DNA from 2 places in the Streptomyces sp. NPDC001617 genome. Region 1 is predicted to be linked to the other one. Evidence: riboswitches for the same ligand, from Rfam matches in the RefSeq annotation. Region 1 holds a riboswitch; the other holds the start of a gene.

Region 1 (4,206 bases):
GGGTCACACGCTCGTCCTGGGTGTGTTCATCCCGCTCGTGGTCTTCCCGCTGGTCCTGGTCGCGATCGCGGTCTACCCGTTCATCGAGTCCTGGGTCACCGGCGACAAGCGCGAGCACCACATCCTGGACCGTCCGCGCAACGCGCCGACGCGTACCGCCTTCGGTGCCGCGTGGATCTCCTGGTACTTCGTGATGATGATCGGTGGCGGCAACGACCTGTGGGCCACCCACTTCCACCTGTCGATCAACTCGATCACCTGGTTCGTCCGGATCGCGTTCTTCCTCGTGCCGGTGCTCGTGTTCGTCGCCACCAAGCGGATCTGCCTCGGCCTGCAGCGCCGGGACAGGGACAAGGTGCTGCACGGCCGCGAGTCGGGCATCATCAAGCGCCTGCCGCACGGTGAGTTCATCGAGGTCCACGAGCCGCTCAGCCAGGAGGCCCTGCACACCCTCACGGCGCACGAGCAGTACAAGCCGGCCGAGATCGGCCCGACGGTCGACGAGAACGGCGTCGAGCGCAAGGTCAAGGGCTCCCAGAAGCTGCGCGCCAAGCTCAGCGAGGCGTACTACGGCGAGGAGTCCCAGATCCCGAAGCCGACCGTCGAGGAGTACAAGGAGATCACGAGCGGCCACGGCCACCACTGATCGCTGCTGATCGCTGCGCTCGCCACGGCGCGGCAGAAGGGCCCCGTCCGGTGTTCGGACGGGGCCCTTCTCCATGCTCTGAGCTGGATAGGGTGGGGATGCGCACAACGGATGCGCACTCTCTTCTACGACACCCAGGAGCGGCCGTATGAGCGCTGTGACCCCCGCTGGAGGCGACACCGCGGCGGGCCGTTCCTGGCCCAAGCTGCTGAACGGCCTGCTGGACGGCCACGACCTCACCGCCGACGACACCGCCTGGGCGATGGACCTGATCATGCGCGGCGAGGCGACCGACGCGCAGATCGCCGGCTTCGCGGTGGCCCTGCGGGCCAAGGGCGAGACGGTCGAGGAGATCACCGGCCTCGTCCGGACGATGTACGAGCACGCGAACGTCATCGAGGTGCCGGGCCGCACCGTCGACATCGTCGGTACGGGCGGCGACGGCGCGAAGACGGTGAACATCTCCACGATGTCGGCGATCGTCATCGCCGGCACGGGCGCGAAGGTCGTCAAGCACGGTAACCGGGCCGCGTCCTCGGCGTCCGGCGCCTCGGACGTCCTGGAGAAGCTGGGCGTCAACCTGGCACTGACGCCGAAGCGGGTGGCCGAGGTCGCCGAAGAGGCCGGCATCACCTTCTGCTTCGCCATCAAGTTCCACCCGGCGCTGCGTCATGTGGCCGCCGCACGCGGCCAGTTGGGCATCCGGACGACCTTCAACGCCCTCGGCCCGCTGACCAACCCGGCGAAGGTCAAGGCCCAGGCGGTGGGCGTCGCCGACCCGCGGCTGGCGCCCCTCATCGCCGGCGTCCTCGCCGAGCGCGGCAACTCCTCCCTCGTCTTCCGCGGCGACGACGGCTTCGACGAGCTGACGACCACTTCCACGTCCCGGGTCTGGATCGTCCGCGACGGCAAGGTCACCGAGGAGAGCTTCGACCCGAGGGACGTGGGTATCGAGCTGGTCCCGGTCGAGGCCCTGCGGGGTGCCGACCCGTCGTACAACGCGGAGGTCGCCCGGCGGCTGCTGGACGGTGAGCGTGGCCCGGTCCGGGACGCCGTGCTCCTGAACGCGGCGGCGGCTCTGGTGGCCCTCGACCCGGGCCCCGGGACACTTGCCGAGCAGCTCCGTGCCGGCATGGCCAAGGCGGAGGAGTCGATCGACTCCGGCTCGGCCAAGCGGGCGCTGGAGCGCTGGGTGGCGGCCAGCAACGCGTGACCCCATGGGGTGCGGTCCCGTGATGCGGACACGAGTTGCGGGACCGCGATCACTTCACGTACGTTCCTGTATCAGGTCATGAGTGACAGTCATGAGGCCCCGGCCGACTGTCCGGCAACCCTCCGTCCGTGGCGGGGTGCCCCGGGTGAAGACCAGGCCGTAGGCAGTGAGGTCTACGGCAAGCGCGGGCCCCTCTCGAAACCAGGGGTCCTGGTCGTTCGAGGGAGTCTTCCGTGAGCAAGCGAATGCGATAGGGCGCCGAGCCCCGCCTCCGCACACCCATCTCACCTTTCTTCTCACGGGAGTTCCCCATGTCTGTCTTCACCGCTGCCGCCCCCCAGACCATTTGCGCCCCGCTGCCCGTTCTGGGCCGAGATGTCACCGTCCCGCTCGTCACGGGCGGCGAAGTCACCTACGCGGCCCTCGACTACGCGGCCAGCGCCCCCGCCCTGCAGCGCGTCTGGGACGACGTGGCCGCGTACGCGCCGTACTACGGAAGTGTCCACCGCGGTGCCGGCTACCTCTCCCAGCTCTCCACCGACCTGTTCGAGAACGCCCGCCGGACGGTCACCGAGTTCCTCGACTGCCGTGCAGACGACCAGCTGATCTTCACCCGGTCGACCACCGACTCGCTCAACCTCCTCGCCGCCGCGCTCCCCGCCGACTGCCAGGTCTTCGTCTTCGAGACCGAGCACCACGCCTCGCTGCTGCCCTGGAAGGACGCGCGGGTCACCTACCTCAACGCCCCGCGCACCCCGCGGCAGGCCGTCCAGACGCTGGAGCGCGCCCTCGCCGACCGTGACCCCCACGGGCCGGCCCTGGTCTGCGTCACCGGCGCCTCGAACGTCACCGGCGAGCTGTGGCCGGTCCGTGAGCTGGCCGCCGCCGCCCACGCGCACGGCGCCCGGATCGTCCTGGACGCAGCCCAGCTGGCCCCGCACCACCCCGTGTCCGTCCGTGACCTGGACGTCGACTGGGTCGCCTTCTCCGGCCACAAGCTGTACGCCCCCTTCGGCTCCGGCGTCCTGGCCGGACGGGCCGACTGGCTGCGGGCGGCCGACCCGTACCTCGCGGGCGGCGGCGCCAGCCGCAAGGTCACCCGGCGCGAGGACGGGGGAGTGGACGTGGAGTGGCACGAGAGCGCGGCGCGGCACGAGGCCGGCTCCCCGAACGTGATCGGCGCCTACTCCATCGCCTCGGCCTGCAAGGCGCTGACGGAGGCGGGCTTCGACACGCTCGTCGCCCGCGAGCAGCACCTGATCGAGAAGGTGCGGGCGGGCCTGGCCGAGGTCCCGGAGGTCCGGATCCTCTCCCTCTTCGGCGACGACGCCCCCCGCGTCGGCGTGATCTCCTTCGTCGTCGAGGGCTGGAACAGCTCCCACTTCGCCGCCGCCCTCTCCGCCGAGTACGGCATCGGCGTCCGCGACGGCCTCTTCTGCGCCCACCCGCTGGTCAGGACCCTGCTGGGCTCCGACCCGCAGACCCAGGGCGAGTGCGGTGCCCCCGAGGCGGCGCCCGGCGAGAAGTCCCTCAACGCCATCCGCGTGAGCTTCGGCGCCGGCACCCCCGACGAGCACGTGGAGCGGTTCGTGAACGCCGTCGGGGAACTGGTGACGGATGGCGCGAAGTGGCGGTACCGGACCGAGGACGGCCGCTGCGTCCCGGCGGTCTGACCCGCCGTACGCCTTCTGACGTATACGCTCCCCCTCGGCAGCCGGACGCTGGACAGGGGGAGCACGGGTGGAGGCGCTGCGCGCGAACGATCCGCGACGGATCGGGCCGTACGAGGTGCTGGGCAGGCTCGGCGCGGGTGGCATGGGCGAGGTGTACCTGGCCGAGGCGCGGGGCGGCCCGCGGCTGGCCGTGAAGGTGGTGCGGGCCGAGCACGCGGAGGACCGCACCTTCCGGGCCCGGTTCCGGCAGGAGGTGCGGGCCGCGCAGAGCATCGGCGGGGCGGGCACCTACACCGCCCGGGTCGTCGACGCCGACACCGAGGCCGAACGGCCGTGGATGGCGACGGAGTTCGTGGACGGGCCGAACCTGCGGGACGCCGTCCTCGACCACGGCGCGCTGCCCGAGCCGGCGGTACGGCTGCTCGCCGGCGCCCTCGGTGAGGCGCTCGCCGCGATCCACGCCAAGGGCATGGTCCACCGGGACCTGAAGCCCTCCAACATCCTGCTGGCGCCGGACGGCCCACGGGTCATCGACTTCGGGATCGTACGGGCCCTGGAGGCGACCGCGCTGACCAACACCGGGGCGGTCGTCGGCTCGGTCGGCTATGTCTCGCCCGAGCAGATCCGCAACGGCGCCGAGGTCGGCCCGCCCAGCGACGTCTTCTCCCTCGGCG
Region 2 (4,206 bases), on a different contig from region 1:
TCCCACGGACCCCCGGGCATGCCGGAGGGCCCGTACCCATGACTCCCCATGGGGTACGAGCCCTCCGAAGAAGAACGAAGAACGACGCTGCTGTTACTCCGGCGCGTGCTTCAGCCGGTCGCCAGGCGAACCATGTCCGCCTGCGGCCCCTTCTGACCCTGCGAGATCTCGAAATCGACCCGCTGGCCCTCTTCCAGGGTGCGGTACCCGTCCATCTGGATGGCGCTGTAGTGGACGAAAACATCCGCACCACCGTCGACCGCGATGAAGCCGTACCCCTTCTCCGCGTTGAACCACTTGACGGTGCCCTGAGCCATGCCTAACTCCCCTATTACTGGCCCTTGCACAGACCCGCACTTCGCGGATCCGGGTCAGACCTCACCCCCCACGGTTTGGGGGCGTGCGCCGGAACGCGTCGACCGCGGCTGAATGTATCTGCCCAACTGCCGTCTGCAACAGGTCAATCGGACGAGAATTCTGGACGGAAGGGGTCCGGAATGTAGTAAGAATTCGCCCGAATTCAGGGCAAGTCGGACCGCATAAAAGGCGCATAAGCCACAAAAGACGTGCACACTTTGGCTACTTCTCATCGCATCCGGAGCCGGTACCCATATGCGTCCGGCATACGAAAAGCAGCTGCTTCCCCAACTGTACCGTGCTCAACCATACAGAATTGCCCCCTCCGGTTCTCTCACGGAGGGGGCAATTCGATGAACTCTTGGTGACCGGCGTTACCGACGGTAATAATCGGGGCGGCCGGTATGCGCGGTCAGCCTCCGGCGACGGCCGGGATGATCGACACGCCCGCACCGTCCGGGGTGGCCGTCTCCAGCCCCTGCTCGAACCGCACATCGTCGTCGTTGACGTACACGTTGACGAACCGACGCAGCTTGCCCTGGTCGTCGAGAACGCGCGCGGCGATCCCGGTGTGGTTCTTCTCCAGGTCGGCGATGACCTCGGCGAGGGTCCCGCCCTCGGCGGTCACCTCGGCCTGGCCGCCGGTGTAGGTGCGCAGGATGGTGGGGATGCGGACGGAGACGCTCATGATGCGAGGCCAGCCTCTCGGAAGGAGTCGAGGTTCGGACGGATGGTCGCGGTCAGGCCGGTGTCCGAGGCCACCGCGTCCAGGGTCTTGAGGCCGTCGCCGGTGTTCAGCACGACCGTGGTCAGGGTCGGGTCGAGGAGACCGTTCTCGATCAGCTTCTTCGTGACACCCACCGTCACGCCACCCGCCGTCTCGGCGAAGATGCCCTCGGTCCGGGCCAGCAGCTTGATCGCGTCGACGACCTGCTCGTCGTTGACGTCCTCCACCGCGCCGCCCGTACGGCGCGCGATGTCCAGGACGTAAGGGCCGTCCGCCGGGTTGCCGATCGCCAGCGACTTGGCGATGGTGTTCGGCTTCTGCGGGCGGACCACGTCGTGTCCGGCCTTGTACGCGACCGACACCGGCGAGCAGCCCTCCGCCTGCGCGCCGAAGATCTTGTACGGCTTGTCCTCGACGAGCCCGAGCTTGATCAGCTCCTGCAGCCCCTTGTCGATCTTCGTGAGCTGCGAACCGGAGGCGATCGGCACGACCAGCTGGTCGGGGAGCCGCCAGCCGAGCTGCTCGCAGATCTCGTACGCCAGGGTCTTGGAGCCCTCCGCGTAGTACGGCCGCAGGTTGACGTTGACGAAGCCCCAGCCCTCGCCGGCCGGGTCGCCGATCAGCTCGGAGCAGAAGCGGTTCACGTCGTCGTAGTTGCCCTCGATACCGACGAGCTCGCCGCCGTAGACCGCGGCCATGACGACCTTGCCCTGCTCCAGGTCGTGCGGGATGAACACGCAGGAGCGGAAGCCGGCGCGGGCGGCGGCGGCGCCCACGGCACCGGCGAGGTTGCCGGTGGAGGAGCAGGAGAGGGTGGTGAAGCCGAAGGCGCGGGCGGCCTCGATGGCCTGGGCGACGACGCGGTCCTTGAAGGAGTGCGTCGGGTTGCCGGAGTCGTCCTTCACGAAGAGCTTGCCGGCGTCGACACCCAGCTCGCGCGCGAGGTTGTCGGCCTTGACGAGCTTGGTCCATCCGGGGTTGATGTTGGGCTTGTCCGCCACGTCCGCCGGGACGGGCAGGAGCGGCGCGTAGCGCCAGATGTTCGCGGGTCCCGCTTCGATCCGCTTGCGGAGCTCCTCGGTGTCGTAGGCCGAGAAGTCGTACGCGATCTCGAGCGGGCCGAAACACTCCTCGCAGGCGAAGACCGGACCGAGCGGTACCCGGTGACCGCACTCGCGGCAGGAGAGCGCCGCGGCGGGACCGAGGTCGACCGTCGTCGTGGAGTCCGTGGTGCTTGCAACAGTCTGCGCAGCCATGTGAGGCGAGGCCCTTTCTCCTCATCTTCCTCACGACGCATCTCGCCGTGAGACGGATTTGGCACCTTCCCTAGCCGGGGAGCCTCGCGGAAATGATCAACACTGATCTACGAGAGCCGGCTGGAGGGTTGCCGGGGCTTCATCGGGCCGTATCCCTCTGCCCCTCTGGATGAGCGGTATTCGGTTGTCCCTCCGACGACCTCGGACATGCGATGGTCATCGTCGTTGTTCAAGACTGTAACCGAAGGCCAGGACAGTTGAGATAGTCGTCCGAACCGCGAGACAAAAGTGAGGAGCCGCCTACGTGCTGGAAGAAGTCGAGCGCTGGCTGAGCACCCGCTCCTGGTCTGTCACCGATCGCCCGCTCCACCAGATCCTGGCCGCGAAGCAACGCACCGGTCAGTCGGTCTCCGTCGTCCTGCCCGCACTCAACGAGGAGGAGACGGTCGGCGACATCGTCGCCGTCATCCGCCATGACCTGATGCAGCAGGTCCCGCTCGTCGACGAGATCGTCGTCGTCGACTCCGGGTCCACCGACCGCACGTCCGAGGTCGCCGCGGCGGCCGGCGCGCGGGTCGTCCACCGCGACGACATCCTGCCCCGCCTCCCGGCGGTCCCCGGCAAGGGCGAGGTCCTGTGGCGCTCCATGCTCGTCACGACCGGGGACATCGTCTGCTTCATCGACGCGGACCTGAAGGAGTTCTCCTCCGACTTCGTCTCCGGGATCGTCGGTCCGCTGCTCACCGACCCCGGGATCGATCTGGTCAAGGGCATGTACGACCGTCCCCTGGGCACTGAGTTGGACTCGCTCGCCTCCGGCAAGACGCGCGGCCAGGGCGGCCGGGTCACCGAGCTGATGGCCCGCCCGCTCCTCAACATGCACTGGCCGCAGCTGGCCGGTTTCGTGCAGCCGCTCGGCGGCGAGTACGCGGCCCGCCGCAGCCTGCTGGAACAGCTCCCCTTCCCGGTGGGGTACGGCGTCGAGCTGGGCATGCTCGTCGACGCGCTGCATCTCGTCGGCCTCGACGCGCTCGCCCAGGTCGATGTCGGTGTGCGCAAGCACCGGCACCAGGACGGGCAGGCGCTGGGCCGGATGTCGGCGGCGATCTACCGCACGGCGCAGCTGCGGCTGGCGCGCGGGCATCTCATCCGTCCCTCGCTCACCCAGTTCGAACGGGGCGATGACGGTTTCGAGCCGCGTACCTACTCCGTGGACACGGAGGAGCGGCCGCCGATGGCGGAGATCGCGGAGTACGCCTCGCGGAAGGTCGCCTGACGGTGCGCGTCACGTGCTGTATACGGTGCACCCGCAGAGCGCAACCAAACGTTTGAGCGTTTCCGGGCCGGGCTAAGTTGAGGCGTATGGCTTCCACGCACGGTGCTGCCCATCAGGTGCTGGTCGCGTCCAACCGCGGCCCGGTCTCGTACGCCCTCCAGCAGGACGGCTCGCTGACCGCCAAGCGCGGCGGCGGCGGGCTGGTCTCCGGTCTGTCCGCGATCGGGCCGGAGGCGGGCGCCCTGTGGGTGTGCTCGGCCCTGAGCGACGGCGACCGCGAGGCCGTGCGGCGCGGGGTCGGCGAGGAGGGCGTGCGGATGCTCGCCATCCCGGCCGACGTGCACGCGGACGCGTACAACGGCATCGCGAACTCGGTCCTCTGGTTCGTCCACCACATGCTGTACCAGACGCCGCTGGAGCCGGTCTTCGACGCGGAGTTCCGCCGGCAGTGGGAGTCGTACGAGACCTACAACCGGGCCTTTGCGGAGGCGCTGGCGGAGGAGGCGGGCGACGGCGCGGCGGTCCTGGTCCAGGACTACCACCTGTGCCTCGTCCCCGGGATGCTGCGGGAGCTGCGGCCTGACCTGCGG

The links. Region 1 has a riboswitch for S-adenosylmethionine ahead of ACWC09_RS41730 (aminotransferase class V-fold PLP-dependent enzyme). Riboswitches for the same ligand answer to the same signal wherever they lie in the genome.
Region 2: linked by a shared signal. The riboswitch ahead of thrC (threonine synthase) and the one ahead of ACWC09_RS41730 (aminotransferase class V-fold PLP-dependent enzyme) in region 1 are both predicted to bind S-adenosylmethionine.

Annotation. Positions count from the first base shown of each region.
Region 1 covers NZ_JBSFHA010000085.1:8,772-12,977, forward strand. Annotated here, with positions in the region: gene qcrB (cytochrome bc1 complex cytochrome b subunit) at 1-646, shown strand, start outside; gene trpD (anthranilate phosphoribosyltransferase) at 795-1,859, shown strand; SAM riboswitch class IV at 1,934-2,050, shown strand; gene ACWC09_RS41730 (aminotransferase class V-fold PLP-dependent enzyme) at 2,171-3,532, shown strand; gene ACWC09_RS41735 (protein kinase domain-containing protein) at 3,600-4,206, shown strand, end outside.
Region 2 covers NZ_JBSFHA010000031.1:53,610-57,815, reverse strand. Annotated here, with positions in the region: gene ACWC09_RS23745 (cold-shock protein) at 111-317, opposite strand; gene ACWC09_RS23740 (MoaD/ThiS family protein) at 770-1,045, opposite strand; gene thrC (threonine synthase) at 1,042-2,340, opposite strand; SAM riboswitch class I at 2,359-2,516, opposite strand; gene ACWC09_RS23730 (glucosyl-3-phosphoglycerate synthase) at 2,645-3,616, shown strand; gene ACWC09_RS23725 (alpha,alpha-trehalose-phosphate synthase (UDP-forming)) at 3,703-4,206, shown strand, end outside.